DNA from 2 places in the Nicoliella sp. ESL1113 genome. Region 2 is predicted to be linked to the other one. Evidence: predicted binding sites of a transcription regulator. Region 2 holds the regulator's gene; the other holds the start of a gene.
What was found. The regulator HrcA, encoded in region 2, represses chaperone genes, less so after heat shock. The targets are predictions, from matches to a motif close to TTAGCACTCNNNNNNNNNGAGTGCTAA.
Positions count from the first base shown of each region.

Region 1 (15,374 bases), 590 kb from region 2:
AAGTTCAGAAGATGCAGTCGCTTGTCCTGAAATGATCAATGGGGTTCTAGCTTCATCAATTAAGATGGAGTCAACTTCATCGACCACAGCAAAGTTAAGTGGTCTTTGAACCATGTCTTCCTTATAAACCACCATGTTATCACGGAGGTAATCAAATCCAATTTCACCGTTAGTGGAATAAGTGATATCAGCAGCGTATGCTTCACGCTTTTCTTCAGCAGACTTGTCTGAGGAGTTAACTCCGACAGTTAAGCCTAACCAGTTATATAGTTCACCCATTTCAGTAGCATCACGTTCTGAAAGATATTCATTCACAGTAATAACATGAACTCCATCACCAGAAATTGCATTTAAATAAACTGGCATCGTACAAGTAAGGGTCTTTCCTTCCCCGGTCTTCATTTCGGAAATGTTCCCCTCATGAAGAACGATTCCACCCATAATTTGAACGTGGAATGGATTCAATCCAAGGACCCGCCGAGCAGCTTCTCTAGCTACCCCAAATGCTTCTGGTAATAGTTCATCTAAAGTTTCACCATTTTGGTAACGTTTTTTGAATTCAGGTGTTTTAGCTTGTAATTCTTCATCACTTAATTTGCGATATTTTTGAGACCATTCACCAACTTTATCGGCAATCTTACTAAGTCTTTTAATTTCGCGTTTGTCGCTTTCTACCCATTTTTTTAAAATATTAGGCATTAAATCAATTTCCTTTCTTAAAATAAGAATCAGTTTTATTAAAAGGGGAATCTTCCCCGATTTTATCTATTATTTATTTAATCTAATCCATTTTAACATTTTCAGCACCGTTTTAAAATAATAAACGTTAAATCTATTTGATTATCGCGCTAACGTAAGTCCACAAACGGATTTAGCACCATGTTCAAGCAACAACTGCGCCGCATAGTGAATCGTCGTTCCAGTGGTATAAACATCATCAACTATTAATATGTCTTGATCATTAACTTTAATGATTTCTTGTGGAACCATCTTAAATGGCTGTTCCATTAATTTACGTTGATCACGACCTAGTTTAGACTGATCCATTCTCTTTTCTTTGGCCTTCGTTTCTAAACACTGCAACAATTGCAGGTCCAAGAAACCAATCGTTTGATTAAAGGCCCGCGTCTTCATCGTTTGTGGATTTAATGGAATTGGTACGATCAGCCGCCGACTATTCTTTGCATAAGTACTCATTTCATCTAAAAAAATGTTCCTTAGCCGATAATCGCCAAGAAATTTATAACGGTGCATAAAGTTTTTCATTGCTAAATTATATTCATATAATGAGTGATTCTCAAATGTTAATTTTGAACGTGATTGCCACTCGATACAATCAATACAGTTCTTCCCAGCTTGTTTCGGCTTACTGCAAATTGGGCACGCTTGTTCAAAATCAATTTTCATAAATTGTTTTCGGCAAGTATCACAAAGCCAGCTATTTTCGAATGAACGCAAGCTTAATAGCCAATCGATCGTAGGCGCCATTGATAAATAGCTACCACATAATAAACAATTATTCATTCTTTTTGGCAGCCCCCAATCGATTCATATAGGCAATCTGGCGATAAGCTCCTGAAACATTTTTAGCGTTACTGTGGACAAAAAAGTCTACATCCCCAAACGGACGATCATTGTTGCGCCCTACCCGACCAGCAATCTGAACTAAAGCTGAGGTGGAAAAAATATCCTCATCGGCTCCCAAAACAATTACATCAATTCCAGGAAACGTAACCCCCCGCTCTAAAATCGTGGTGGTAATTAAAAAATCTAGTTCGTTATTACGCATTGCGGCTACCTTTTCTAAGCGTTGCGCATCCTCAGAATGAACGGTTGCAAAACGGCTCTCGAGCTTCAATCGACTTTTTAAAACTTCACTGACCAAAGCTAGGTCACTAACGTGTGGCACGAACAGCAAAAATCGTTGCCTTGATTTGACCTTAAGGATTAACATTTGAATCAACCGATTAGGTAATTTTTGCTTTGCTAATTTGATCCGCCAATTAGGAACAAAGTGAACTTTAATTTGCGGCAATAGGTGGCGGTGATACCGTAATGGTAAATAACTGATTGAAAGCTGTTTTGTACGGACTGACCGTAGTATTTCTTCGCTTGGTGTTGCGGTTAAGAAAAGTTTGGTGCCCCCTTTCTTAATTGCATTTTCCACTGCATAATGCAACCCCGCATCCTGAGCATATGGAAACGAATCGACCTCATCAATAATCAAAATATCAAACGCATGGTAAAAACGCAATAGCTGATGGGTCGTACAAATCGTCAATTGCGAGTATTGATACTTTTCAGTTTGCCGTCCATGTAATAAAATCATAGGTATATGGGCAAATGCTTGTTGGATTCTGGGAAATAATTCAATACAAACATCGACTCTGGGTGAAGCAATTGCAATCCGTAAATTATTTTGCAATGCCCACTCAATTCCAGGAAATAGCATTTCTGTCTTACCAGCACCAGTGACTGCCCACAATAAGTGATCACGATGTTGTTGAAAATGATCGATAATCGATCTTGAACAAACTTTCTGAGCATCAGTTAAAGTGCCCTGCCAGGTTAGAACGTCCGTCCACCTCTGAAATTGATTTGGTTCATCAACAAACCCCAATTCACAAGTATCAATAATGCGTCCTAAATTAATGCATTTCGGACAATAAAAATGGTCCCCTGGTAATAAAGCATTTTGTAAGTTACTGCGACTGCCACAACGTTGACACTCAATTTGGTTTCCCAGTCGCTTAATTGCAATTCGCCTTTTTAATAATGGATTATTTAATAGTTCGGCAGCGATTTCATTTAAGTTAATTTGTCTGCCATAAAGTTCAATTATCTCTTTAATCATAAACATCACCTAATCATTAAATACGCAAAAATTTAAAGGAGGTCTTCAATATGGAAAAAGAACAAACATATTTAACCGTTAAGGATAGCGGTGCAAATGAAATCATTATTAAAAAATCACGCTTTATCGGTAGCGTTAAACGTGTTAAAAGTGAGGATGAGGCTAAGGCGTTCGTTGATCAAATTATAGCGGAAAATAAAACCGCGACCCACAATTGTTATGCTTACATGGTGGGTCAAGATGACCACATTCAAAGAAAAAGTGATAATGGAGAACCGTCTGGAACTGCTGGTTTACCAATCTTAGATGCAATTAAATTAAAACAGCTCCATGACGTTGCAGTCGTAGTTACCCGTTACTTTGGGGGCATTAAATTAGGTGCTGGTGGCCTTATTCGTGCTTATAGTAACGCCACGACGGAAGCAATCAATAGCGTCGGCGTCGTAGAAAGAATCCTCCAAACTAAGATTAACATTCAAATTGAGTATTCACTTCTTGAACCACTTAAGTACCACTTAAACCAAGAGGATGTCTATATTGATGATATTCAATATGGTGCTGACGTTACCGTTACCGTTGCCATTCCAGCGGATGGGGTTAGCGCATTTGAAAAACAAATCGTTGAACTATTAAATAATCGTGCCAAAATTACAACTGGTGAACAGGAATATTTCGAAGTCGATTACCATCAGGGTAAGGATCGATACAAAAAAGGATCAATCGAGCTCAAATAAATGAGGCGAAAGATCCTTTTTTAATGATTACTTTTACTAGTGGTACTTTTAACTAATCGTTTAATCCATTTTAAAAGTGGTTGCCGATTCTTGCCAACTAATCCAATTGACTCCACAAACAATTCCAATCCAATCAAGGTTGCGATCGTAAGTAAGATAATGCCCCATAGGTTGGAAATGGGGTAGAGAAGCGAGATAAATGAAAAGATCATCGCAATTCCATAAATCACTAATACGGTTTGCCGATGGGTCAATCCCATTTGCATTAATCGATGATGCAAATGATGTTTGTCAGCATGTGAAATTGGTTGCCGATTCAATAATCGCCTTAAAATGGCATATACAGTATCAGTAATTGGCACCCCCAGAATGATTACTGGAATGATGACTGTAATGAACGTTGCATTCTTTAATCCGTTTAGTGAAAACACTGAAATCATAAAACCAATAAATAGCGATCCCGTGTCCCCTAGATAAATTCTAGCAGGAAAGAAATTATATGGTAAAAAGCCAACACATGCTACAACCAAAGTAAAAATCATGATTGATACGTATGTATTACCCACATTCAAGAAGAACATTCCAGTAATCCCCATTGTCGATAATGCAATAATTGCGACTCCAGTAGCTAATCCATCGAGTCCATCAATCAAATTCACTGCGTTAGTAATTGCCAAGATCCAAACCCAAGTAATCGGCAAACTTAACCAGCCTAAATGAAATGATCCCAGTAGCGGCAATGTTAGAACGGTCATTCGAACATGTCCAAAAAAGAAAACGAATAACGATGCTAAGGTAATCCCAAACACTTTTTGACGCGGTTTTAAGGTATAAATATCGTCTAACACCCCGGTTAAAACAATCAATATTTCACCACCCAGGACTCCCCACAACTGAGGTCCTGGAATTAAGTTCCGCATTAAGCCGACCGTTGCAAAAGTATAGGATGCAAATATTGATAACCCACCAAGCGTTGGCATTGGAACCTTATTGACGCGCCGTTTATTGGGATCGTCTTCAGCCCCAATTTTAAATGCCAATTTACGAACAAATGGCGTCAAAATTGCCGATATAAGCATTGTCGCAAATAAACAGACAATTATTTTTAACTTCACCATTCCACCTCCCTTGAAAAATAATTATTAAATTTAATTATACAAATCTCACAATCTAAAAACAACCCAATCAAAAAGAGTTATCACAATTGTAATATAGCGATAACTCCCGTTTAATTAATTATTTCAAATGGTAATTATAAGTGCTTACCACGATGTTTTGACGTGAGTTTAAAGCTGCACGCAACCGTAAACCACTTTGATTATGCAGAATTTGTTGCCAATGATGCTTAGGGACAAATTGCGGAACCAATACAGTGGTTGTATTCCCGTCGTGTTCGGCACGCTTGGCAATCACATCACAAAAGCGCAACGTTGGATTAACGATTGAGCGATATGATGAATGAATATCAACGAACCGAATTTCTGGGAACGCAACCTTAAAGTCGTTGGCCACCTTTTTTTCGCGTTCTGGATTAGAATCAAACGAAACATGCATCGCAATGATATCATCACTGATCGATTTAGCATAGGTAATCGCATTCATCGTCATGGTCGTAACGTCACTGATCAAAACAATTACAGTCGAACCACTAAATGATTCTGGAATTTCTTGCGCCTTATGGCTAACTTCCAGTTGGGTGCCGACCTTACGATAATGCTCATTGATGCGATAAAATAAAAGGATCAATAGTGGCATCACGATGAAGTATGGCCAGACGTTTACAAAGTGGAGTAGCAATAAGAAAACAACTAGGATTGCCGAGATCAACGCCCCGATGAAATTAATGGTCGCTTTTAAGACCCATGCTCCTTCACGGTGCTTGCGCCAATGTAAAATCATCCCAGACTGTGAAAGTGTAAATGGAATGAATACCCCGATGGAATACAGGGGTACTAAGAGGTTCGTTTCCCCATTGAACATAATGATTAGGATCAATGCCCCAATCGCAAGTGAAATAATCCCGTTGGAATATCCTAACCGATCACCCTTATCCAAGTAGGCGTGCGGTAAAAATTTATCGCGTGCTAAATTATAAGCTAGAATTGGAAATGCTGAAAAGCCAGTGTTTGCAGCCACTGCTAAAATCATTGCGGTGGAAAGTTGTAATACATAGAACATAATTCCACCATGGCCGAATACGCCTGCTCCAATTTGTGACAGCACCGTCACATGTGCATTCGGCTTAATTCCCATGTAATAACTCAAAAGTGTAATCCCACCAAAGAAGAACCCTAAGATCAAAGCCATGATAGCAAGCGTATGTGAAGCCATCTTTTCACGGGGTTTTTTAAAGTTAGGAACCGAGTTACTAATTGCTTCCACTCCAGTTAGCGATGAAGAACCAGAAGAAAAAGCCTTGAAGAATAATAGCAGTGTCATTCCCTGGACTGGGGTACCAACTGCGCTAGCAGCTTGGTATGTAATATGTCCAGTTAAAATATTATACCCACCCCAAATAATCATGATAAAAATCATAAAGATGAATAGGTAAACCGGCACCGTCAAAATCGATGCTGATTCACGCATCCCCCGTAAATTCAGTAACATAATTAATACTACGATCAAGCATGAAATCAGGATTCGATAATTATATAGTGCTGGAATTGCAGACGTAATTGCTTCGGTTCCAGAAGTGGTCGAAACCGCCACGGTCAGCATATAATCAACTAGTAAGGACCCACCAGCAACTAACCCAGTCGTCCGCCCCCAATTATCACTAGCAACTAGGTAGGCACCCCCACCAGATGGATAGGCGTAAATAATTTGTTGATAGGACAACGTGATTGCCAGCAAAAGAATCAAAACTAATGCTGAAATCCAAATTTGGTAAACTAAAGCAGCTACTGAAAGGGTCAACAATACCGCTGTAATCTGTTCGGTCCCATAAGCAACCGATGAAAGAGCATCAGAAGAGAGCAAAGCCAATCCCTTAAATTTATTCAAGGAATTACCACCCTCATCAGTTGATTTCAATGGCTTCCCAATTACTAATCGTTTTAAATAACGCCACATGAAAATGACCTCACTTTTTAAGTCTTCATTTTTTAAGATAATATAAATTTGTTTATGCAATTCTTAATTTTACTACAATTTGGTAAATATTTCATATTGAATTTTATTAACAAAAAAAGAACCGCTAAATAGCGATTCTTTTAAAGCAGAGCTTAATTTAAATTACATCATGCCGCCCATACCTGGTTGTGGAGGCATTGGGGTGTTATTATCATCCTTTGGTTCGTTTGCTACTACGGCTTCAGTAGTTAATAACAATGCTGAAACAGAAGCGGCGTTTTGAAGTGCTGAGCGACTAACCTTGGTTGGGTCAATAACTCCAGCCTTGATCATGTCTTCGTAAGTTCCATCAGCAGCATTGTAACCAATTCCAGGTTTTTGACCTCTAAGGTGGTCAACGATCACGGAACCATCAACCCCAGCATTGTGAGCAATTTGTCTAACTGGAGCTTCCAATGCACGGCGAACGATTTGAACCCCGGTGTTTTCATCGCCTTCAGCCTTAATGGCATCAATATCCTTTAAGATATTAATGTAAGCTGTTCCACCACCAGGAACGTAGCCTTCTTCAACGGCAGCCCGCGTAGCGTTCAAAGCATCTTCGATTCTGTACTTACGTTCCTTTAATTCGGTTTCGGTCGCAGCACCGACACGAACAACAGCAACTCCACCAGCTAACTTAGCAAGGCGTTCCTTTAACTTGTCACGGTCAAAGTCAGAAGTCGTCTTTTCAATTTGGGTCTTAATTTCGCTAACCCGATCAGCAATCTTAGCCTTGTCACCAGCACCTTGAACGATCGTAGTGTTATCCTTAGTAATGTTTGCCTTAGCAGATTGACCTAGTTGTTCTAGGGTCGCATCCTTTAGGTTTAATCCTAAGTCGTCAGTAATCACAGTTGCACCAGTTAAAGTAGCGATGTCTTGTAATTGATCCTTCCGACGATCACCGAATCCAGGAGCTTTGACAGCAACCACGTTGAAGGTCCCACGCATCTTATTCAAAACAAGGGTTGGTAATGCTTCACCACCAATATCATCAGCAATGATCAAGAGTGAACGCCCTTGTTCAACCACTGATTGAAGAACTGGTAAAATGTCTTGAATGTTATTAATCTTTTTGTCAGTAATTAGAATGTATGGATTATCCAAATTAGCTTCCATCTTATCGTTATCAGTCACCATGTATTGTGACATGTAACCACGATCGAATTGCATTCCTTCAACGACATCTAGGCTAGTTTCAACCCCACGGGAATCTTCAATGGTAATGACCCCGTCGTTACCAACCTTTTCCATTGCATCGGCAATCAATTCACCAACTTGCTTGTTAGCAGAAGAAATGGCAGCGATTTGAGCAATATCGTTTTTGTTCTTTACTTCGTGTGACATCTTGTGTAATGCCTTTACAGCTACTTCGGTAGCCTTTTCGATTCCGCGGCGAACGCCAACTGGGTTAGCACCAGCGGTAACGTTCTTCAAGCCTTCGTTGACGATTGCTTGGGTCAATACAGTGGCAGTCGTAGTCCCGTCACCAGCAATGTCATTAGTCTTGGAAGCAACTTCAGCAACTAATTTAGCTCCCATGTTTTCAAAATGATCTGGGAGTTGAATCGCCTTTGCAATAGTTACCCCATCATTTGTGATGTTTGGACCAGCACCTTCTTCTAGGACAACGTTACGTCCCTTTGGTCCTAAAGTAGTCTTAACCGTATTAGCTAATTTATCAACACCGTTAAGTAATGATTTTCTTGCATCTTCTGCAAATTTAACTTCCTTAGCCATCAATTATCACCTCATGAAATTATTTTTTGTTTTTTATGATTTTAATTTTAATTTATTAATTAGTCGACAACTGCAACTAAATCCTTTTCATGTAAAACTAAGTAGGATTGGCCTTCGTAGTCAACGGAAGTGCCAGAGTACTTGTCGAATAGAACGGTTTCGCCTTCCTTAACTGCTGGTGCAACTGTCTCTCCGTTATCCAAGATCCGTCCAGCACCGACAGCGACTACCTTTCCAGTTTGGGGCTTTTCCTTAGCATTACTTGCTAAGACAATCCCGCCGACTGTCTTTTCCTTTTCCTCTTCAACTTCAACGATCACACGATCACCTAATGGCTTTAACACATTAATCCCTCCAATTAAGTTTACATAAATTTAGCACTTGAACTATGTCAGTGCTAATTGTTATCTTTAATATATATTCTTTTAATTTTAATTGCAAACATTTTGACCGCTGCCCAAATAAAAAAACGCTCATGCAACTTTGCATGAACATTTTATCGAAATCAGATTAATAATGCGATGATTTAAAACTAGGAATCTTGAATCTAAAGGTTTACTTAATGTAATGTTCAATAAAGTAAATCAAGGTCTGTAACTCATTCGTTAAATCAACATTTTGCACCGTTACGTTCTCGGGAGTTGATAGACGGACCTGGGTGAAGTTAAGAAAGCCCTCCGCTCCCGCTTTAATGGCATTATCGCAAACTTCTTGGGCCACTTTAGAAGGCACAGTTAAAATAACGACCTTGATCTGTTGATCCCTTAATTGTTGAACCATTTCTTCATATGAATAAATGGGGACCCCGTTTTGAATTGTGTTAATCATTCGCTCCTTAGTATCAAAGGCAGCAGCAATCCTAACGTTGCTATCACGATGAAAATTAAAGTTCAGTAGTGCCTGTCCAAAGTTTCCGACCCCGACTAATGCAACGTTAGTCAAACGGTCTTCATTTAGAATCCGCTTAAAGAAATTCAATAAATTCTCAACATCATAACCATAGCCACGTTTACCAAGCGCCCCAAAATAGGAAAAATCCCTTCTAATCGTAGCAGAGTCCACTTGAATTGCGTCCGCAAATTTATTTGATGAGATTCGTTCAACGTTTGAGTCATGTAAAATCGTAAGGTATCGATAATAGATCGGCAATCTTTTTGCGGTTGCCCGTGGAATTTTATTTTCAGCCATAAGTCTTTCCTCCCGGCATTTTCGTTCATAAAAAACGTTTCCAGATTATTTTATCATAAAAAAAGACTTTGTGAAATATTAATCAATTATATCGATTTTCATAATTTCATATTATATGTAAATTATGATAAAATTATCCTTAAACTACTATAATATAAAGGGGTGAGGACTTGCAAATCTTACAAGTAAATAACGTAACCAAAAGATTCGATGGTGTGCCAATTTTCACAAATGTTAATATGAATATTGAAAATCATGCTAGAATCGGGCTCGTTGGCCGCAATGGAGCCGGTAAATCAACGCTAGTTAAAATGATCATTGGTGAAGAAAGCATCGACGAAGGGAAGATTACTGAAAAAAACGGCCTTACAATTGGCTATCTTTCACAAAATACGGGTCTTCATTCAGAACGAAACGTCTGGGATGAGATGTTAAGCGTGTTCGCAGAATTAATTAAAACGGAACACAAGATGCACGCGTTAGAAATACAAATGAGTGATCAACAGGTTAATCAAGATCCACAAAAACTAGCAGAAGTCACTAAATCATACGACACGATTCAGGCTAACTTTACCGCTAATCATGGGTACAGTTATAAAGCTGAAATCAAGGCGGTTTTAAACGGATTTGGTTTTGGAGAATCATTCTACGAACAACCCGTTAATTCTCTTTCAGGTGGGCAACAAACCCAACTCGCATTAGCGAAACTGCTCCTTGAAAAACGCGACCTCCTTATTTTAGATGAACCAACCAACCACTTAGATGTTGAAACGATCACATGGTTGGAAGGCTACGTCCAAAACTATCCTGGTTCGCTTTTGATCATTTCACATGACCGTTACTTCATGGATAAGTTAGTCAATGAAGTCTATGACTTGGATAACGGAACGCTAACATATTACAAAGGTGATTACACTAGCTTTGTGAAGCAAAAACAAGCGCGCTATGCTGAACGGCTCCATGCGTATGAAAAACAGCAAGCTGAAATTAAAAAAATGCAGGACTTTATTGATAAAAACATCGTTCGGGCATCGACTACTAACCGTGCTCAGGCACGTCGTAAACAATTAGAAAAAATGCCAAAGCTCGAAAAACCATTTGATAATAATAAGGTCGCTCAATTTCGATTCTCAGAAGCAAAGCCCAGTGGTAACATCGTTTTAACAGTTCGGAATCTGGCGGTCGGCTATGATGATCAGGTTCTAGCTAGTCCAATTAACATTGACGAAAAAAAGCACCAATCGATTGCAATTATCGGACCCAACGGGGTTGGTAAGTCGACCCTATTAAAAACCATTTTAGGCAAGCTACCAAAATTAGCGGGGACCGTTTCATTCGGGACCGGAGTCAGCATTGGCTACTACGATCAAAAACAGACTTCCTTACACAGTAATAAAACCGTTTTAAATGAAATTTGGGACGACTACCCTACTACTCCAGAAGGCCACATTAGAACCATTTTAGGGAGCTTTTTATTTTCTGGTAATGACGTTGAAAAAGTCGTCGGTAACCTTTCTGGTGGTGAAAAGGCGCGTTTGATGCTCACCAAATTATCAATGGATCACGATAATTTCTTAATTCTCGATGAACCCACTAACCATTTGGACATTGAAAGTCGCGAAGTTCTTGAAAATGCATTGAAGCAATTTGATGGGACGATCCTGTTCGTTTCACACGATCGATACTTCATTAACCAAGTTGCTAGCGAAATTATTGAAATTACCCCTGAAGGATCAGAAAGATACCTAGGGGATTATGATTACTATATCGAAAAAAAGGAAGATCAAATCGCCCAAGCACAACACGAGGCCGCTAAATTAGCTGCTGAACATCCCGAAGCGGTTCAACCCACCGAATCGAAGGGCAAGGTCGATTACCAAAAGAGTAAGCAAGACCAAAAGCAACGACGTAAATTAGAACGCCAAATCAGCGAAATTGAGGAACAAATGGGCAAGCTCAGCGAACAACACGCTCAAATCGAGGATCGAATGGCCCAACTAGCTGCTGATCAAAAGATTAGTGAACTTGAGGAACTCCAAAAGAATCTCGATCAAGTCAACCACCAAAATGAAAAACTATCAGATCAGTGGACTCAACTAAGTTTAGAACTCGAAGATTTAAATAATGAGTAAATAAAAGGACTGAATCAAAAATTTTGATTCAGTCCTTTTTGAATTTTATTGAGTTACATCAGGAGCCCATTCAAACTCAAGGCTCGGGTCAGCATTTAAATCGAGGCCTGCAAAACGCCCTTCTTTAAACATAATAAAGCCAGCTGCACCAATCATCGCAGCGTTATCACCACATAGTTTGCGTGGCGCCATTATTAATTTCGTATTTGGTAGTTGATCAATTGCTGATTGCAAGCGTGTCCGCAGTCCATTGTTGGCAGCTACTCCTCCTGCTAAGATCAATTGTTTGACTGGGTAGTTCTCCAACGCCCGCAGTGTTTTATCTACTAAAACATCTACGACCGCATTTTGAAAACTAGTTGCCAGGTCATCATGATTCAACTTATCACCTACTTGTTCTGCGTGATGGTAAGTGTTAATAAAGGCACTCTTTAACCCACTAAAACTAAAATCATAATTAGATGACTTATCCATTGCTCGTGGAAAGTTAAATGTATCCTTACCCTTCGCTGCCATCGCATCAACAGTAGGGCCTGCGGGGTAGTTAATCCCTAACACCCGACCAATTTTATCGTAGGCTTCACCAGCGGCATCATCGCGCGTTTCACCAATAATTTCGAACTGGCCCTCTTTGGGCATGTAAACCAATTCAGTGTGGCCACCAGAAACGACTAATGCAAGGGTTGGAAATTCAATTGGTTCGACAAAGCGAGCAGCATAAATATGCCCCGCGAGGTGGTTGACTGGAATTAACGGAAGGTGGTGAGCCCACGCAACCATCTTAGCAGCAGTCACCCCGATCAAAAGCGAACCTACTAATCCAGGCCCATAGGTAACGGCCACGGCATCTAAATCATCATAGGTAACATTGGCCTCTTGCATCGCATCACGAATACAGATGGTAATTTCTTCGATATGATGACGACTAGCAACTTCTGGAACTACGCCACCAAATCGTTTATGGCTATTGATCTGTGTGGCTACGATGTTAGAAAGAATTTGATTGCCATCTGCAATAATTGCGACACTAGTTTCATCGCAACTAGACTCAAATGACATGATTAAATTACGCTTCAAAATTATTCCTCCAAATTATAATCCATAATTAATTGGGCTATTATCAATTTCACTAATATCTAGCGTCATATCAATGGCATCTTCTTGATTATCAATATAGTAGTTATTTTTAATGCCTGAGCGTTTAAATCCTAAATCAGCATAAAGATGCTGAGCACGATAATTACTACTTCTCACTTCTAGCGTGATTTTTGAATAGTCAATGCGACGCGCTTTTTTAATAATTACCGTTAACAAGTAATATGCAAGCCCCCGATGTTGAAATTCTTTTTGAACCGCTAGATTCGTAATATGGCATTCCTTATTATTATCAAACATTGCACAACCAATGAATGCAACCAATTGATCATGATATCTAATTACTAAGTATAAACGGTCTTGATCACGCTTAAGTTCCCTTAGCATCGTATTGTAGTTCCATGGAGTTTTGCCGTCATAAACAGATTTTTCAATCTTTAATAATTCCGGGGTATCTGTAACCATGGCCCTTCCAATAAAGTACTTAACATTTTTAATTTCAATCGTATGGTTTTTAACCGCAATTTGTTGTTCACGAAATACTGCTTCACTTTTTAAAAATAGGCTATGGTACCATTGCTTAAACTTTTTTAACATATGAACTTGAATCCTCTTTTGGGTGTAGTTTTTGCCAATCGGCTTCTGCTTTCGTCAATCTCAAATAATTAGGAACAAACGTATCAATGTCTTGAACTGGTGGTAAAGTCTCGCCAAATAGTCCTAGGTTTGCAGCTTGAGGAAGGTTATCTAAATTATTAATCATCGTAAAATTAGCAGGCAAGCGATCGTTAAAATGATTAGCATCACCTAATCCAATAATCGATTCATTTTGATAGGCCTCCATTTTACTCAACCAACGGGATAATGAAACGTGTTGATCAGGAATCACTGCAACTGGGCGTCCGTTTTGAATCCGATACAATCCAGTAAACATGTTCTCATTTCTGGCATCAAACACTGAATTCACTAATTGACCTTCAATATTGATATTCAAAGCCAATGTTTGCAAACTAGAAACCCCCACTAATTTAATCCCTAGGGTAAATGCTAATACCTTAGCAGTCGCAGTTGCAATCCTAATTCCGGTATAAGAGCCAGGACCATCAGCAACTACCACGCGGTCTAAATCGCTGGGCTGCATTCCACAATCTTTCATTAGATTATCGATAATCGGTAGTAAGTATTGAGCATGTTTTTGATGCGTCGTTGTTGTCGTTGTTGCTAAAATTTGTTGATCCTCTAAGATCGCGATACTTAGGGGGCGATTGGAAGTATCCAATGCTAAAACCTTCATAAAATAATCTCCCTATTGTTGTTAATTTTTATCATGCTTATTATATACCATTATAAAGCATTAAAAAAAGCGAACCAGATGTTTAATCTACCTCGCCATCGTGTTGCCAAGTAATATTAGCAATTGCTGCTAATTGTTGATTGTGATAAATTTCGTGCTTCGTAACAACGGTTCCATCAATTTCTTGATGTTCATAATTACTTTCAATTACGTTGCCATAACGCACTTCGCTATCATATTTTAGGTTAATGTGAGCAGGAATGTTTTGAACTAAAAAATCATATGGTAATAAATCAGTCATCCAATCCAAATAACGAGTATTGTTGACGTGAATATTCGTATCAATATCGCTATAACGGATTCGATACTGGCGACTATTAGATAATGATTCAATCTTGCGTGGCTTTTTAATTCGAGGAGTTAACTTCACAGCATTAGATTGATAAGGATCCACAATTTGATGCGGGATCGGTGCTAAACGCCGTTGTTCAATATTCATTGAAACCCATAAGCTTTTGATGTAAACGCACTGACTGCCCTTCTCATCTAAAATCCAAAACTCTCGAAAGGCAAAAAATTTATTATAAGATGTCGATTGGGTTTGGATGGTAATATTTTCATCCGTCTTAGGAAGATGATTAATTTCTAAATCATATTGAATGACCACCCAAGTTACCCCAAACGATGCAATAAATTCATTGGTTAACCCAAGCTCTTCATTTTGATCCTCAGAAACTAAAATTGCCATGTTAAGGAGCATTGGTAACGTAACTCGATTCTGATTATCAGTTTCATAATAAGTGATTCGATGTTTTTCACTAAAGCGACTCACGATAAATGGTCAATCCTCCTTTTCAATATGGTGATATAGGTTATAAACTTCTTGCTTTTTAATTTGGTGTAACTTAGCAACTTGCTTAATCGCAACGTTTGGCTTATCACCTTGCGCAATTAAATAATCGACCTGTTCAACCATCGAAAGCCCGTTCAGTTCATCATCTTGATGATCATCGATTTGTGCCTCTGAATTGCCCTCAACAATAATTACGAATTCTCCCATAATTTTATTGTTGGCAGCCCAATCTAATAATTCAAGCAAGGTCCCCCTATGAAAATCCTCATACCGCTTTGTAATTTCCCTACATAAGACGGCACGTCTTCCTTCACCAAGTACGCTCGCCATGTTCTTAAGGGTTTTTCTTAAACGATGTGGCGCCTCATAT
Region 1 is NZ_CP196387.1:1,311,334-1,326,707, forward strand. It holds gene secA (preprotein translocase subunit SecA) at 1-699, opposite strand, end outside; gene ACSYTJ_RS05680 (ComF family protein) at 841-1,197, opposite strand; gene ACSYTJ_RS05685 (ATP-dependent helicase ComFA) at 1,517-2,854, opposite strand; gene ACSYTJ_RS05690 (YigZ family protein) at 2,905-3,588, shown strand; gene ACSYTJ_RS05695 (glycosyltransferase family 4 protein) at 3,609-4,706, opposite strand; gene ACSYTJ_RS05700 (APC family permease) at 4,825-6,660, opposite strand; gene groL (chaperonin GroEL) at 6,823-8,442, opposite strand; gene groES (co-chaperone GroES) at 8,502-8,786, opposite strand; gene ACSYTJ_RS05715 (redox-sensing transcriptional repressor Rex) at 8,998-9,630, opposite strand; gene ACSYTJ_RS05720 (ATP-binding cassette domain-containing protein) at 9,801-11,762, shown strand; gene tsaD (tRNA (adenosine(37)-N6)-threonylcarbamoyltransferase complex transferase subunit TsaD) at 11,808-12,821, opposite strand; gene rimI (ribosomal protein S18-alanine N-acetyltransferase) at 12,855-13,454, opposite strand; gene tsaB (tRNA (adenosine(37)-N6)-threonylcarbamoyltransferase complex dimerization subunit type 1 TsaB) at 13,438-14,151, opposite strand; gene ACSYTJ_RS05740 (acyl-[acyl-carrier-protein] thioesterase) at 14,234-14,983, opposite strand; gene rsmI (16S rRNA (cytidine(1402)-2'-O)-methyltransferase) at 14,993-15,374, opposite strand, start outside.
Region 1: a site for HrcA is predicted at 8,817-8,843, ahead of groES (co-chaperone GroES). Genes of this name have one in related genera too.

Region 2 (15,374 bases):
TCCAAAAGTGAAGAAACGGTTTTAAAGATGTTTCGGGAATTCTGCGGAGATGCAATTGTAGTTGGGCATAACGTAACCTTCGATGTGGGCTTTATGAATGCTGGATACGAACGCTATGGAATGAGTAAAATTACTAATCCAATTATTGATACGTTGCCGTTAGCACGTTTTTTGTATCCTAACTTAAAGAGTTACCGTTTAAATACCCTTGCGAAAAAATTTGATGTTAGCTTGGAACATCATCATCGTGCGGTATACGATGCGGAAAGTACAGGCCATTTAAATTATATTTTCTTAAAGACGGCTGAAGATCGATATGGAATTAAATATCAAGATCAATTAAATGATCATATGACAGAGCATAGTGCTTATAAACACGCTCGACCGTTTCATGTCACCCTGCTGGCTAAAACTCAATTCGGATTGAAAAACCTCTTCAAACTAGTTTCGTTATCTAACGTAGAATATTTTTATCGGGTTCCACGGATTCCGCGTAGCGTATTAGTTAAATATCGGGAGGGAATTTTAGTTGGTTCAGCATGTGCTTCTGGTGAAGTTTTTACCGCCATGGTCCAAAAGGGAATGGAAGAAGCACGTCAAAAGGCTCAATTTTATGATTACTTGGAGGTTCAACCACAAGCTAATTATCAACCATTGATTGATTCTCAATTTATTCATGATCAAGCGCATTTACATGAAATCATCAACAATATGGTTGCCTTAGGACAAGAATTGGATAAACCAGTGGTTGCAACTGGTGATGCCCATTACGTAGACCCTCACGAATACATCTATCGTAAAATTTTGATTCATTCTCAAGGTGGAGCCAACCCACTTAGTAGGCAAAAGCTTCCTGAAGTCCATTTCTTATCAACTGATGAAATGTTGAATGACTTTAGCTATCTTGGCGATGAAGTAGCCAATCAAATTGTGGTTAAAAATTCTAATTTAATTGCTGATATGATCGATGATGATATCAAGCCTGTTAAGGATAAGTTATATACCCCACATATTGATGGGGCGGAAGATGAGATAAAAAAACTTACCTACAACAGAGCCTTTGATTATTATGGCGACCCGCTGCCTGATTTAGTTAAAAAGCGAGTTGATCGAGAATTAGATAGTATCATTAGCCATGGATTCTCAGTCATTTATTTAATTGCCCAAAAACTGGTGTTCAAAAGTAATAAGGATGGTTATTTAGTTGGTTCTCGTGGGTCCGTTGGGTCTAGTTTGGTTGCTACAATGGCTGGGATTACTGAAGTGAACCCATTGCCACCACATTACCGTTGCCCTAAATGTAGATATTCTCATTTCTATACGAAGGGTGAATATGCTTCTGGATACGATTTACCACGTAAAAATTGTCCGAAGTGTGGAACTGAAATGATCGGTGATGGGCAAAACATTCCATTTGAAACGTTCCTAGGGTTTAAGGGAAACAAGGTTCCAGATATTGATTTGAACTTCTCAGGTGATTATCAACCAATCGCTCATAACTACATGAAGGTGTTGTTCGGTGAAGACAATGTTTACCGTGCTGGAACGATTGGAACGGTTGCTGATAAGACAGCCTATGGTTACGTAAAGGCTTATGAACGCGATACTGAACAAAATATTCGTTCTGCTGAAATCGATCGACTGGCCCAAGGCGATGTCGGGGTGAAAAGGACTACTGGTCAACATCCAGCTGGAATCATTATTGTGCCGAGCGATATGGATATTTATGACTTTACTCCCATCCAATATCCCGCCAATGATCAAAAAGCCGAATGGGAAACGACGCACTTTGATTTCCATTCCATTCATGATAACATCCTCAAAATGGATATTTTGGGACATGATGATCCGACCATGATCAGAGCACTTCAAGACCTTTCTGGAATTGATCCACAAACGATTCCAATGGATGATCAAGGAGTTATGTCAATTTTTTCAGGAACGGACGTATTAGGTGTGACCTCGGAACAAATTCAATCCAAAACGGGGACATTAGGGGTGCCTGAATTTGGGACGAAGTTCGTACGGGGGATGTTAGAACAGACCCACCCGCAAAACTATTCGCAACTTCTGCAAATTTCTGGTTTATCCCATGGGACCGATGTTTGGCTAGGAAATGCTGATGAGATTATTAAGGACGGGACTGCAACGATCGCTAACGTAATTGGTTGTCGTGATAATATCATGACTGATTTAATTAACTGGGGTCTTGATTCTGAAACGGCTTTCCAAATCATGGAATCAGTTCGGAAGGGTCGTGGAATTAAGGATGAATGGCGTAAAGAGATGAACGCAGCCAAAATTCCAGAATGGTACATTCAATCTTGTTTAAAAATTAAGTATATGTTCCCTCGTGCCCATGCCGCAGCTTACGTTCTAATGGCCCTGCGGGTAGCATACTTTAAGGTGTACTTCCCAATCGTTTACTATGCTGCTTATTTCTCGATTCGAGCTGATGATTTTGATGTAGTTGCCATGGCAAGCGGAAAAGAGTCTGTCAAAGAAGCGATGAAAACGATCCAAGATCAAGGCAACGAAGCATCTGCTAAGGATAAGAACTTGTTAACGGTCTTAGAATTAGCCAACGAAATGTTAGAACGTGGGTTTGAGTTTGAAATGATCGATTTAAAGCGTTCTGATGCTGAAAAATGGATTATTGAAGGAAATAAGCTATTAGCACCATTTCGGGCGATTCCAGGGCTTGGGTTGAACGTTGCAAAACAAATCGTGGCTGCTAGAGAAGACAAATCGTTCTTATCCAAGGAAGACCTGGCTAAACGTGGCAAGGTTTCTAAAAAGATCATTGAATTTATGGATGAAAATGGAGTGTTGAAAGGCTTGCCAGATGAAAATCAGTTGAGCCTATTCGACATGCTATGATTTGAGTTTAATCCTAACTTATGGTATATTACTACTAGTAATTAATACTCGTTTAAAGGAGTGAGCAGGGATGCTCACTCTTTTTATTGGATTTAATAGGAGGTATGCATACAAATTGAGTAACGTTCCTGAGATTGTGAAAGATATCTTAACACCGATTTTAAATGAACATCATTTTGAATTGTTCGATATTGAATACGTTAAAGAAAGCCAAAAGTGGTATTTACGGGTTTATATTGATAAACCTAACGGTATTACGATTGAAGATTGTGCAATCATTAGCGATCAATTAGGTGAAGAATTAGATGCAATGGATCCTGATCCAATCCCACAAGCTTATTATTTAGAAGTATCATCTCCCGGCGCAGAACGCCCCTTGAGAAATGCAAAAGAGATTGAAGAAGCAATTGGTAGCTATATTAACGTTTCATTGTATTATCCAATTAAGCAAAATAAGGTATACGAAGGGACTTTAAAGGGAGTTACAGAAGAAAACGATTTAGTAATTGAATATAACGACATGAGTGTCTTTAGGGAGTTAACAATTCCTGCAAAAGCAATTGCTAAAGTTAGACTCGCAATTAAGTTTTAATTTAAAGGAGAATCGGAATGAGTAAAGAATTATTGGGTGCTTTTGATGCTTTAGAAAAAGAAAAGGGCATTAAGAAGGAAACCATTATCGACGCTTTAGAGGCAGCTTTGACTTCTGCTTATAAGCGTAATTATGGTCAATCACAAAATGTAGATGTAGAATTTGATAATAAGAAGGGTGATATTCACGTCTATGCTGTTAAAAAGATTGTTGACGTGGTTGAAGATGCCCAGACTGAATATAGTATTAAAGATGCCCTTTTAATTAGCCATGGTTATGAAGTTGGTGATGACATCAAGATCGAAGTTACTCCTAAGAATTTTGGTCGCATCGCTGCCCAAACTGCAAAGCAGGTAATTATGCAACGGGTTCGAGAAGCTGAACGGGAAATGGTTTATAATCAATTTAGTCAATACCAAGATGAGTTAATTACTGGAGAAGTAGAACGTTCAGATAGTCGTTTTGTGTACATTAATCTTGGCAAGGTCGAAGCTGTAATGCCTGTTAGTAACCAGATGCCAAATGAAGAATATCGACCACAAGATAAAATCAAGGTATATGTTACTAAGGTTGAAAACGCTTCTAAGGGCCCTCAAGTATTTGTTAGCAGAACGGCACCTGGACTATTAAAGCGTTTATTTGAACAAGAAGTTCCTGAAATCTACGATGGAACTGTTGAAATTGTCTCAATTGCTAGGGAAGCTGGGGACCGCTCAAAAGTAGCTGTTCGCTCTAATAACCCTGATATAGATCCTGTTGGAACCACTGTTGGTCCTAAGGGACAACGGGTTCAAACAATCGTAAATGAACTTGGTGGCGAAAATATGGATATTGTTGAATGGACTGACGATAAGGCGAAGTTCATTGCCAACGCTTTGAATCCGTCTGAAGTAGTCGATGTTATTTTCGACCCTGAAAACGATCAAGCTTGTACGGTGATTGTACCTGATTATCAATTATCATTAGCAATTGGGAAGCGTGGACAAAACGCTCGATTAGCTGCTAAGTTAACTGGATTTAAAATTGATATTAAGTCAGAATCAGAAGCAGATGAAAATATTTATGAAAATCACACTGCTGCTGAAGATCCTGATAATGATGAAAACGCTGATTAGTTATCAGTAGGGAGGTTCAAATGCGACGTCGAAAGGTTCCAATGCGTAAAGATATTGTCACGGGTGAAATGGCTCCTAAAAAAGAGTTGATTAGAATCGTCCGTGATAAAGAAGGCAACGTAAGCATTGATAAAACTGGTAAAAAAGCCGGGCGCGGTGCTTATATCTCAATGGATGTAGAAATTGCAAAGCAAGCTAAGGCTAAAAAAACATTTAACAAGGTTTTTGACACTAATGTTGATGATCAATTTTACGATGATTTAATTGCTTATACTGATCATGAACAAGCAAGAAAAAAATTATTTGAAAATGAATAATCAAAAATATTTAAATTTAATCGGAATCGCCAAAAGAGCTGGTAAGGTAGTTACTGGCGAGGCAATTATTTTAAATGCAATTAAAAAGCATCAAGTTGCTCTTTTGATTATTGCAAGCGATACCGGACAATCATCTACCAAGAAGTTTATTGACAAAGCGGGTTCGTATCAGGTTGAATACCATCACTTTATTTCTAAACAGGAATTAAGCGATGCAATCGGTGCTCCCCGAACAATGATTGGAATTACTGATCGTGGCTTTGCCAGAAAGCTTTCTGAAATAAAAAATAGTTAAAGGATAGTGATTATATGGGTAAAAAGCGTATTTATGAATTAGCTAAAGAGCTCAATGTTACCAGCAAGCAACTAATTAACAGTGCTAATAGTAAGGGTATCTCGGTTCATAACCATATGTCTACGATTGATGATAACCAAGAAAAGCAAATTAGAGCTGCATTAAAGAGTAATTCAGCTAAACCAACGACACGAACTAATTCTAAACCACAAAATAATCAACAACATGGTGGCAATCAAAACCGAAACCAAAATAGCCATGCTGACAAAAGACAGGGGGGCCACCAAATTAATAATAAACCTAGTCATAGTAATGCTAGTCAGTCAAATAATAACCATCGGTCTAATAATTCGAATGGGCAAAGAAATAACGTTCAATCTGGTTCTGGTCGAAATACTAATAATGCTAGTAATAATTCGAACGGTTTTAACAAAAATAATCGGAAGAACAAGAAGAAATTTAACAAGCGGAATAACAATTTCAATAGTAAATACACTAAGAATCAACGAATTCGCCAAATTCATAAGCATAACGATGCTCCTAAACGGAAAGATCATCCACTTCCAAAGGTATTAGAATATACTGATGGGATGAATGCACAAGAAATTGGGAAGGTCCTTCACAGAGAACCTGCTGAAATTGTTAAAAAGTTATTCATGCTTGGGGTTATGGTTAACCAAAACAAATCATTGGATAATGAAACCATTGAATTGCTAGCCACTGACTACGGAATTGAAGCCAAGGAAAAAGAAGAAGTTAACGTTTCTGATCTTGATAAGTTATTTGATGAAGAAGAACACAACACGGCTTATCAAGAAAACAGACCACCAGTGGTTACGATCATGGGACACGTTGATCATGGTAAAACCACCCTATTGGATTACTTGAGACATTCTCACATTACTTCTGGTGAAGCTGGTGGGATTACCCAAGGAATTGGTGCTTATCAAGTTAAGCATGATAAAAAGACAATTACTTTCTTGGATACTCCTGGTCATGCTGCTTTTACTGCCATGCGGGCACGTGGAGCTGATATTACTGATATTACGATTTTAGTGGTTGCTGCTGATGATGGAGTAATGCCACAAACCATCGAAGCCATCAACCATGCTAAGGCTGCAAAGACCCCAATTATCGTTGCAATCAATAAGATTGATAAGCCAGGGGCCAACCCAGATCACGTTACTGAACAACTTAGTAACTACGGATTAATTCCTGAAGACTGGGGTGGCGATACCATCTTTGTAAAAATTTCAGCTAAATTCGGGACCAACGTTGATGAATTATTGGACATGATCCTATTGCAAGCTGAAGTGATGGAATTAAAGGCTAATCCACGGCAAAATGCTGCTGGTTCAGTAATCGAAGCTCGTCTTGATCGTGGAAAGGGAACCGTTGCAACGCTGTTAGTTCAACAAGGGACCATGCACGTTGGGGATCCGATTGTAGTTGGTGATACCTTTGGTCGAGTGCGGACTATGGTTAATGAACACAACAAAGAAATGAAGGAAGCCACCCCATCAACTCCTGTTGGAATTACTGGATTGAACGACGTTCCAGAAGCAGGGGATCGGTTTATTGTCTTTGATGATGAAAAGACCGCCCGTGCTGCTGGAGAAAAACGGGCTCAAGCAGCTCAAGAAAATGATCGTCGTCAAACGAACCATGTTACATTGGATAACTTGTTCGATTCACTTAAAGAAGGTGAAATGAAGCAAGTTGATATTATTATTAAAGCTGATGTTCAAGGTTCAGTTGAAGCACTTTCTTCTAGCCTTCAAAAGATTGAAGTAGAAGGAGTGCGTGTTAATATCATTCATACCGGAGTTGGAGCCATTAATGAAAGTGATGTGGCCTTAGCAGAGGCAAGTAACGCAATCATTATTGGATTTAGTGTTCGTCCCACCCCACAAGCTAAGGCTCAAGCTGAAAGCGATAACGTTGATATTCGTTTACATCAAGTGATTTATGATGCAATCGATGAAGTGGAATCCGCTATGAAGGGAATGCTAGAACCCACATATAAGGAAGAAGTTACTGGTCAAGTTGAAGTGAGAGAAATTTATAAAGCTTCTAAGATCGGAACAATTGCTGGTGGGATGGTAATCTCAGGTTATATTAACCGTGATAGTAAGGTACGGCTAATTAGGGACAATGTTGTGATTTTTGATGGCGAACTTGGCAGTTTAAAACGCTTTAAAGATGACGCTAAGAGCGTTAAACAAGGTTTTGAATGTGGGCTTACAATTGAAAATTATAATGATATTAAGGTCAATGATGTTATTGAAGCCTACATTATGAAAGAAGTTCCAATCGAATAATTCGATTAAGGAGGATACTATGGCACAATATCGTGTAGGGCGACTACAACAAGAAATTCAAAGAGAAGTTAATGATTTGTTATTGAAGGAAGTACGTGACCCCAGAGTTAAGGGCGTTACAATTACCGGAGTGGAAGTCACTGGTGATCTTCAACAAGCAACGATTTTTTACAGCATTCTCTCTGATAAAAAGAGTGATGAAGAAAATACCCAAAAGGGATTGGATAAGGCAACCGGAATGATTAGAAGTGCGTTAGGCGCTCGGTTAAGAAACGTCTATAAGACACCAGAAATTCATTTTGAATTAGATGATTCAATTCAATACGGGAGTAAGATTGATCAATTGATCAATAAACTACAACGCGAAGATAAATAATTTTAAAAGAGTAGGTAATAATCATTTGTTATCTACTCTTTTTATGTTTCAATTAATATTAATTAGAGAAAAGATAGGGAGTCGTTAATTATGGATGGAATCATCCCATTGAACAAACAACGTGGAATGACTAGTTTCGATTGCGTCAGAAAACTACGTGGAATTTTGCAAACTAAAAAAATTGGACATAGTGGAACGCTCGATCCAAACGTTGACGGTGTTTTACCAATTTGTATCGGTAGTGCAACTAAGGTGGTTGATTTTTTGATGAATTCTGGAAAAGTTTATCGAGGAGAAATCACCCTTGGGATGTCAACGACTACCGAGGATTTAGATGGTGATGTTGTTGAACGGAAGGCAATTACGGATCCGTTTTCAGAAGCATCAATTAATCAGGCGATGCAACGGTTGGTTCAACCTGAACTGTTACAAATTCCACCAATGTATTCAGCTGTAAAAGTCAATGGTCGCCGTTTATACGAATATGCACGGGCGGGTGAAACTGTAACACGGCCCCAGCGGCACGTTCGCATTGACTACTTTAAAATTATTGCTCCCATTGAATATGATAAAGAAGAACAAGTTCAGCGAATCAAGTTCGAAGTAGGTTGTGGAAAGGGAACCTATGTCCGCACTTTATCGTTTATGGTTGGCCAAATCTTAGGGGTACCAGCTGTAATGTCTGATCTTACTAGGATTAAGAGTGGCGGCTTTACGATTGATGAATCGGTTACGCTAAGTCAAGTGAAAGCAGCGATGGAAGATGGCAACATTAGTAATGTTTTGTATCCAATTGATCATGCACTGGGTGGATATCCAAGTATTGAATTGAGCCCGAACCAGTGGAAAACGGTGCAAAATGGTGGATTTTTAAGTCCCCAAGATATTAATATGGATAATGATGAAATTGCTGTAAGGTTTAATCAGCAAATTAAGGCGTTGTACTATTACAATCATGAACAGGGATTTTATAAACCATTAAAAATGTTTAGTGTCAATTAGGAGTTTACAATGAAAATTTTAAAGATTCACCATCCAATGAAAGATTTAAATTTGAATGAACCAGTTGTGCTTGCAATGGGTTTTTTTGATGGGCTCCATTTGGGTCATCAGCAAATAATCAATCGAGCAAAATCAATTGCTGAAAAACGCGGAGTTAAATTAGCAGTTTTAACTTATGATCATCATCCATCAATCGTATATCAACAATTAAACGCGCATGATAAGCGTTACTTAACGCTGATGGATTATAAAATGGAACTCTTTGAGCGCTTAGGCGTTGACATCGTATTCCAGATTAGTTATACAAATGCATTCCAAGCGCAAAGTCCACAGGAATTCGTCGATAATTATCTTTGTCGCTTTAATGCAGTGGCGGTATTTGCTGGTTTTGATCATACTTATGGAAAAAAGAATGCTGATATGAATTTATTACCTCAATATGTAAAGAATCGTTTTGAAGTGGTTGATGTTGCATCCTTTGATATTGACAATAAAAAAGTGAGTTCTACTCGGATTCGCCAAAACCTAGATGATGGTCATATTGATACCGTTAATCGGTTGTTAGGCAGGCCCTTTGTTACTACGGGAACTGTTGTGCATGGATTTGCTCGCGGGCGTGAGTTGGGATTTCCAACAGCTAACGTTGAGCATAGCGAATATCAATGGTTGCCAGCAATTGGAATCTACATTGTAAGGATGCAAATTGGTGATCAATGGTACGATGGGATGGCTTCGATTGGCCGTAACGTAACGTTTGGTGATTCACATCCCATTACCGTTGAAATTAATTTATTTAACTTTGATCAAAATATTTATGGTGAAGTAGTAAATATCGAATGGCTCCATTGGACGCGCGGTGAGGTTAAGTTCAACGGGGTAGAAGCCTTGATCGATCAGCTGCATCAAGATCAAAAAACGGCTCAAAAGTTTTTAAGTGATTTGTGAGTGTCTTTCTTGACTTATAATCGCTCCTTTGGTAAATTATATATGTAGCTTAGCACTTGAAGGATATGAGTGCTAAAAAAGGAGTGATTATTAATGCTAACAGAACGTCAAGAATTGATTCTTTCTGGAATCGTTCAGGATTATACTCAATCGGGAACGCCTGTTGGTTCTAAAGCATTAGTTAATCAACTTCCGTTTCACGTTAGTTCTGCTACGATCAGAAATGAAATGGTGGTTTTGGAAAATATGGGGTTAATTGAAAAAACCCACTTATCTTCCGGACGGATTCCATCGATTAATGGTTATCGTTATTACGTCGATCATTTGACATTGTCAAAGGTCAATACGATGAGTGATTTGGAAATCATTCATAAGGCGTTAGATTCAAATTACCATAAGATCGATGAGCTAGTTCAAAAATCTGCTAATATCCTATCTGATTTAACTAACTATACTGCTTTGACTTTGCAGCCAGAGCAGGCTCAAAGTAGGCATCTAAAAGGATTTAGATTGGTTGCATTAGGTGATCAACGTGTTATGGCGATTCTGGTAACTGATAATGGGGATGCGGAAACTGAATTGTTCCGCATTTCCGATGGTGTTACCGGTGAACAACTAGAGTCAGTCGTTAATTTGATTAATGATCGACTTGTTGGCCAGCCATTATCGGTGGTATTAGAGCAACTAAAATCTGTAATTCCAATGGAAGTTAATAAGTACTTGCATTCTCCGAATGGCTTTATTGACATCTTGGATGAGGTCCTTATGAGAGCAACTAGAGATCGCCTTTACGTTGGTGGTGAAATGAACCTATTGAGTTTTACCAATCAAAGCGATGTTAGTTATCTCAAACCGCTGTATTCGATGTTAAATCAATCTGGTGAAATTTCTAAATTTTTAGGAAATTCAGAAGATGGTGTTTCGGTTCAGATCGGTTCTGAAATGAGTAATGAATTATTGAAAAATTATAGTGTCATTACAGGGACCTATGATGTTGGTCAATACGGTAAGGGAATGATTGCTGTGTTGGGGCCTACTCGAATGCCTTATTCGAAGGTAATTACCTTGGTCAGTGCATTTAGAGAAGAGCTTACCAAGCGTTTGTTAGGTTACTATGGAGAAAACAAATAAATCTAGAGGAGGGTTTTGTTTGGCATCTAAGAAAAAGCAAGATGAAGAAAAGCAAAATTCTGCGGAAGCTACTGAAACAGAGAAGTTAAAGGCTGCAGATGAGCAAGCTAATGCTGAAGACAAACAAGCTGATAAAGCAATTATTGATTTAAAACGGCAGTTGGATGATATGGAAAATAAGTATCTACGGACTGCAGCTGAGTTGCAAAACGTTCAAAATCGGGCTAAAAAAGACCAAGCAACCATCTTGAAGTATGATGGCCAAAAGCTTGCAACTAATATTTTACCGATCGTTGATAATTTAAACCGAGCCCTTGAAGTTAAGGTGGATGATAAAGCCGGTCAACAACTTAAACAAGGGGTTGAAATGGTTTCGAACCACCTAACTAAGGCTTTGAGTGATAGCAACATTAAAAAAATTGATGCGGAAGGCAAGAAGTTTGATCCGAATTTCTGTCAAGCCGTTCAAACGGTCCCAGCAGATGATGCTCATCCAACTGATCACGTTGTGAAAGTATTACAAGATGGCTATCAATTAGCTGATCGTGTGATTCGTCCAGCGATGGTCGTTGTTGCAAAATAAACAAACAATTAATAAATAAAAAATAAAAAGTGAGGTAAATTAAATTATGGCTAGTAACAAAATTATTGGAATTGATTTAGGAACTACTAATTCAGCAGTTGCCGTTCTTGAAGGTAACGAACCAAAGATTATTCCTAATCCAGAAGGTTCAAGAACGACTCCTTCAGTCGTTGCATTTAAAGATGGTGAAATTCAAGTTGGGGAAGTTGCAAAGCGTCAAATGATCACTAACCCGAACACGATTTCATCGATCAAGAGCCACATGGGTGACAGCAATTACAAAGTCGATGTTGATGGTAAGAGCTACACTCCACAACAAATTTCTGCAATGATCTTACAATACATCAAGAAGTTTGCTGAAGACTACATTGGTGACACTGTGGACAAGGCAGTTATCACTGTTCCTGCATACTTTGATGATGCCCAAAGACAAGCAACTAAGGATGCTGGTAAGATTGCTGGATTAGATGTTAAGCGGATTATCAACGAACCTACTGCTGCTGCGTTAGCTTATGGTTTGAACAAGAAGGATAACGACCAAAAGGTATTGGTATATGACCTTGGTGGTGGGACCTTTGATGTTTCCGTTCTTGAATTAGGTGACGGTGTGTTCCAAGTCCTTTCTACTAATGGTGATACTCACTTAGGTGGGGATGACTTCGATAAGAAGATCATGGACTGGTTAATTGATGGCTTCAAGAGCGAACATGGAGTCGACTTATCCAAGGATAAGATGGCATTACAACGGTTAAAGGATGCTGCTGAAAAGGCTAAAAAGGACCTTTCAGGAGTTTCTGAAACTGAAATCAGCCTTCCATTTATCGCTTCTGGTGATGAAGGTCCACTTCACTTGACTGCTAAGTTAAGTCGTTCTAAGTTCAATGAATTAACTGCTGACTTAGTTGAAAAGACTAAGGCCCCATTCGATAATGCATTGAAGGATGCTGGATTATCCACTTCTGACATTGATAACGTTATCTTAAATGGTGGTTCTACTAGAATTCCAGCCGTTCAAGAAGCTGTTAAGCAATGGACTGGCAAGGAACCAAACCACTCTATTAACCCTGATGAAGCCGTTGCCGATGGTGCTGCTGTTCAAGGTGGGGTGCTAACTGGTGATGTTAAGGATGTTGTGCTACTTGATGTTACACCACTTTCCCTTGGTATTGAAACCATGGGTGGGGTCTTCACTAAGTTGATCGACAGAAACACGACCATTCCAACTTCAAAGAGTCAAGTCTTCTCAACTGCCGCTGATAACCAACCAGCTGTTGATATCCACGTCTTACAAGGTGAACGGCCAATGGCTGCTGACGACAAGACGCTTGGTCAATTCCAATTAACTGATATTCCTGCTGCTCCTCGTGGAATTCCTCAAATCGAAGTTACTTTCGATATCGATAAGAACGGAATCGTTAACGTTTCCGCTAAGGATAAGGGAACAGGTAAGTCCCAAAAGATTACCATCAAGGATTCCAATGGTCTTTCCGATGACGAAATCAACAAGATGATGGATGAAGCAAAGGCTAATGCCGATGCTGATGAAAAGCGCAAGGAAGAAGTCGACTTAAAGAATGAAGTTGACCAATTGATCTTCCAAACTGATAAGACTTTGAAGGATGTTGAAGGTAAGGTATCCGAAGACGAAATTAAGGCTACTAAGGATGCTGAAGCTGCTTTGAAGAAGGCCAAGGAAGAAAACAACCTTGATGACATGAAGGCTAAGAAGGATGAACTACAAAAGCAAGTTCAAGAATTAGCTACTAAGTTATATCAACAAAATCAACAAGCTCAAGGTGGCGCTGATGCTGGTGCAAATGCTGGTTCAGATTCTGCTAAGGGTGATGACAACACAGTTAACGGTGACTTCCATGAAGTTAACGATGATGATAAGAAGGACAATAACAAATAATAATTGTTATTAATTCGTTGTCATAAAAAGTCAAAGTCGCTGAATTAGACTTTGGCTTTTTATTGTCTTAGGGGTTTGAATCCTTTAAAATAAAAATAGATATGAACTTAGGAGGAAAATAATGGCTGGAGAAGATTATTACAAGGTGTTAGGCCTGGATCATGATGCCAGTGAAAGCGATATTAAACGGGCATATCGGAAGCTAGCAGCAAAGTATCATCCAGATGTTAACAAGGCACCTGATGCGGAAGCTAAATTCAAGCAAATCACTGAAGCATATGAAGTATTGAGTGATAAGAATAAAAAGGCGAACTACGATCAATACGGATCAGCAGATGGGCCTCAAGGCTTCGGCGGTGGTGGAGTCGGCGGTGCTGGTGGTTTCGGCGGCTTCGGTGGTGGCGCTGGTGGCTTCGGTGGCGGTGGCTTCGAAGACATCTTTAGCCAATTCTTTGGTGGGGGTGGCCAACAAGCGCATAACCCGAATGCACCAACGCAGGGACGTGATCTTCAATACCAAATGGGGCTTAATTTTGATGAAGCCGTGTTCGGTAAGAAGACAACGATTAAGTATAATCGTGAAGCGACCTGTCAGACCTGTGGTGGAAATGGTGCGAAACCAGGGACCAAGCCACAAACCTGTCAACACTGTCATGGAAATGGCTATGTGACCGTTGAACAAAATACGCCGCTCGGTCGGATTAGAAGTCAACAGGAATGTCCAGTTTGTCACGGGACTGGGAAGGAAATCAAGGAAAAGTGTCCTACTTGTCATGGTGCTGGTAAGACTGAACAAGCCCATGAAATTGCTGTTACGGTGCCAGCTGGTGTAGATGACGGCCAACAGATGCGTTTACAACAACAAGGGGATGCAGGAAGTAATGGAGGTCCTTACGGGGACTTATACATCCTATTCTCAGTAAAACCAAGCAAGCACTTTCAACGTGAAGGAACTCGGATTACCTATAAGCAAACGATTTCATTTGCCCAAGCCGCACTGGGGTGTGAAATTAAAGTGCGGGCTTTAAATGATGATCAAAAGACCGAAGATGGCGAAGTCAGCCTAAAGATTCCGGCAGGGACCCAAACAGGCACGAACTTCCGTCTGAGGGGCAAGGGAATTCCAAACGTCAACGGGGCCGGTCGTGGTGATGAAGTGGTTAACGTTAATATCGTTACGCCACGGAACTTGAATAAACGGCAACGAGAAACGTTGAAAGAATTCGCCGATGCTAGTGGTGAAGACATCAATGTAACGCAAAATCAATCATTTTTCGATAAAATGCGCGACAAGTTTGATAAGAAATAGTTAATAATGGCCAGCCAATCGCTGGCTTTTATTGTATCTAATTTGTTATCAGTGTCAGTGGTTGTTATAATTAAGAGAAATAATTACCGTAACGAAAAAGAAAAAGGCAGGACAAAAAATGGATCTTAATGAAATGAAGGAACACCAAAAATACATTCGGAACTTTTCCATTGTCGCACATATTGATCACGGAAAATCAACGCTGGCTGATCGAATTCTAGAATTGACCGATACGGTCGCTAAGCGGGATATGCGGAATCAACTATTGGACAATATGGAATTGGAACGGGAACGTGGAATCACGATTAAATTGAATGCTGTTAAATTGACCTATCATGCTAAGGACGGTCATGACTATGAGTTTCATTTAATTGATACACCTGGGCACGTCGATTTTTCTTACGAGGTTTCAAGAAGTCTAGCAGCTTGTGAGGGGGCATTGTTAGTTGTTGATGCTACCCAAGGGGTAGAAGCTCAAACCCTAGCGAATGTTTATTTAGCCCTTGATGATGACTTAGAAATTATCCCAGTCATCAATAAGGTCGATTTGCCATCTGCACAAGTAGACGAAGTGAAGGCTGAAATCGAAAACATGA
Region 2 is NZ_CP196387.1:721,231-736,604, forward strand. It holds gene ACSYTJ_RS03140 (PolC-type DNA polymerase III) at 1-2,880, shown strand, start outside; gene rimP (ribosome maturation factor RimP) at 2,996-3,472, shown strand; gene nusA (transcription termination factor NusA) at 3,490-4,587, shown strand; gene rnpM (RNase P modulator RnpM) at 4,608-4,904, shown strand; gene ACSYTJ_RS03160 (L7Ae/L30e/S12e/Gadd45 family ribosomal protein) at 4,897-5,199, shown strand; gene infB (translation initiation factor IF-2) at 5,214-7,520, shown strand; gene rbfA (30S ribosome-binding factor RbfA) at 7,540-7,896, shown strand; gene truB (tRNA pseudouridine(55) synthase TruB) at 7,987-8,898, shown strand; gene ribF (riboflavin biosynthesis protein RibF) at 8,908-9,843, shown strand; gene hrcA (heat-inducible transcriptional repressor HrcA) at 9,937-10,974, shown strand; gene grpE (nucleotide exchange factor GrpE) at 10,994-11,557, shown strand; gene dnaK (molecular chaperone DnaK) at 11,604-13,469, shown strand; gene dnaJ (molecular chaperone DnaJ) at 13,591-14,778, shown strand; gene lepA (translation elongation factor 4) at 14,897-15,374, shown strand, end outside.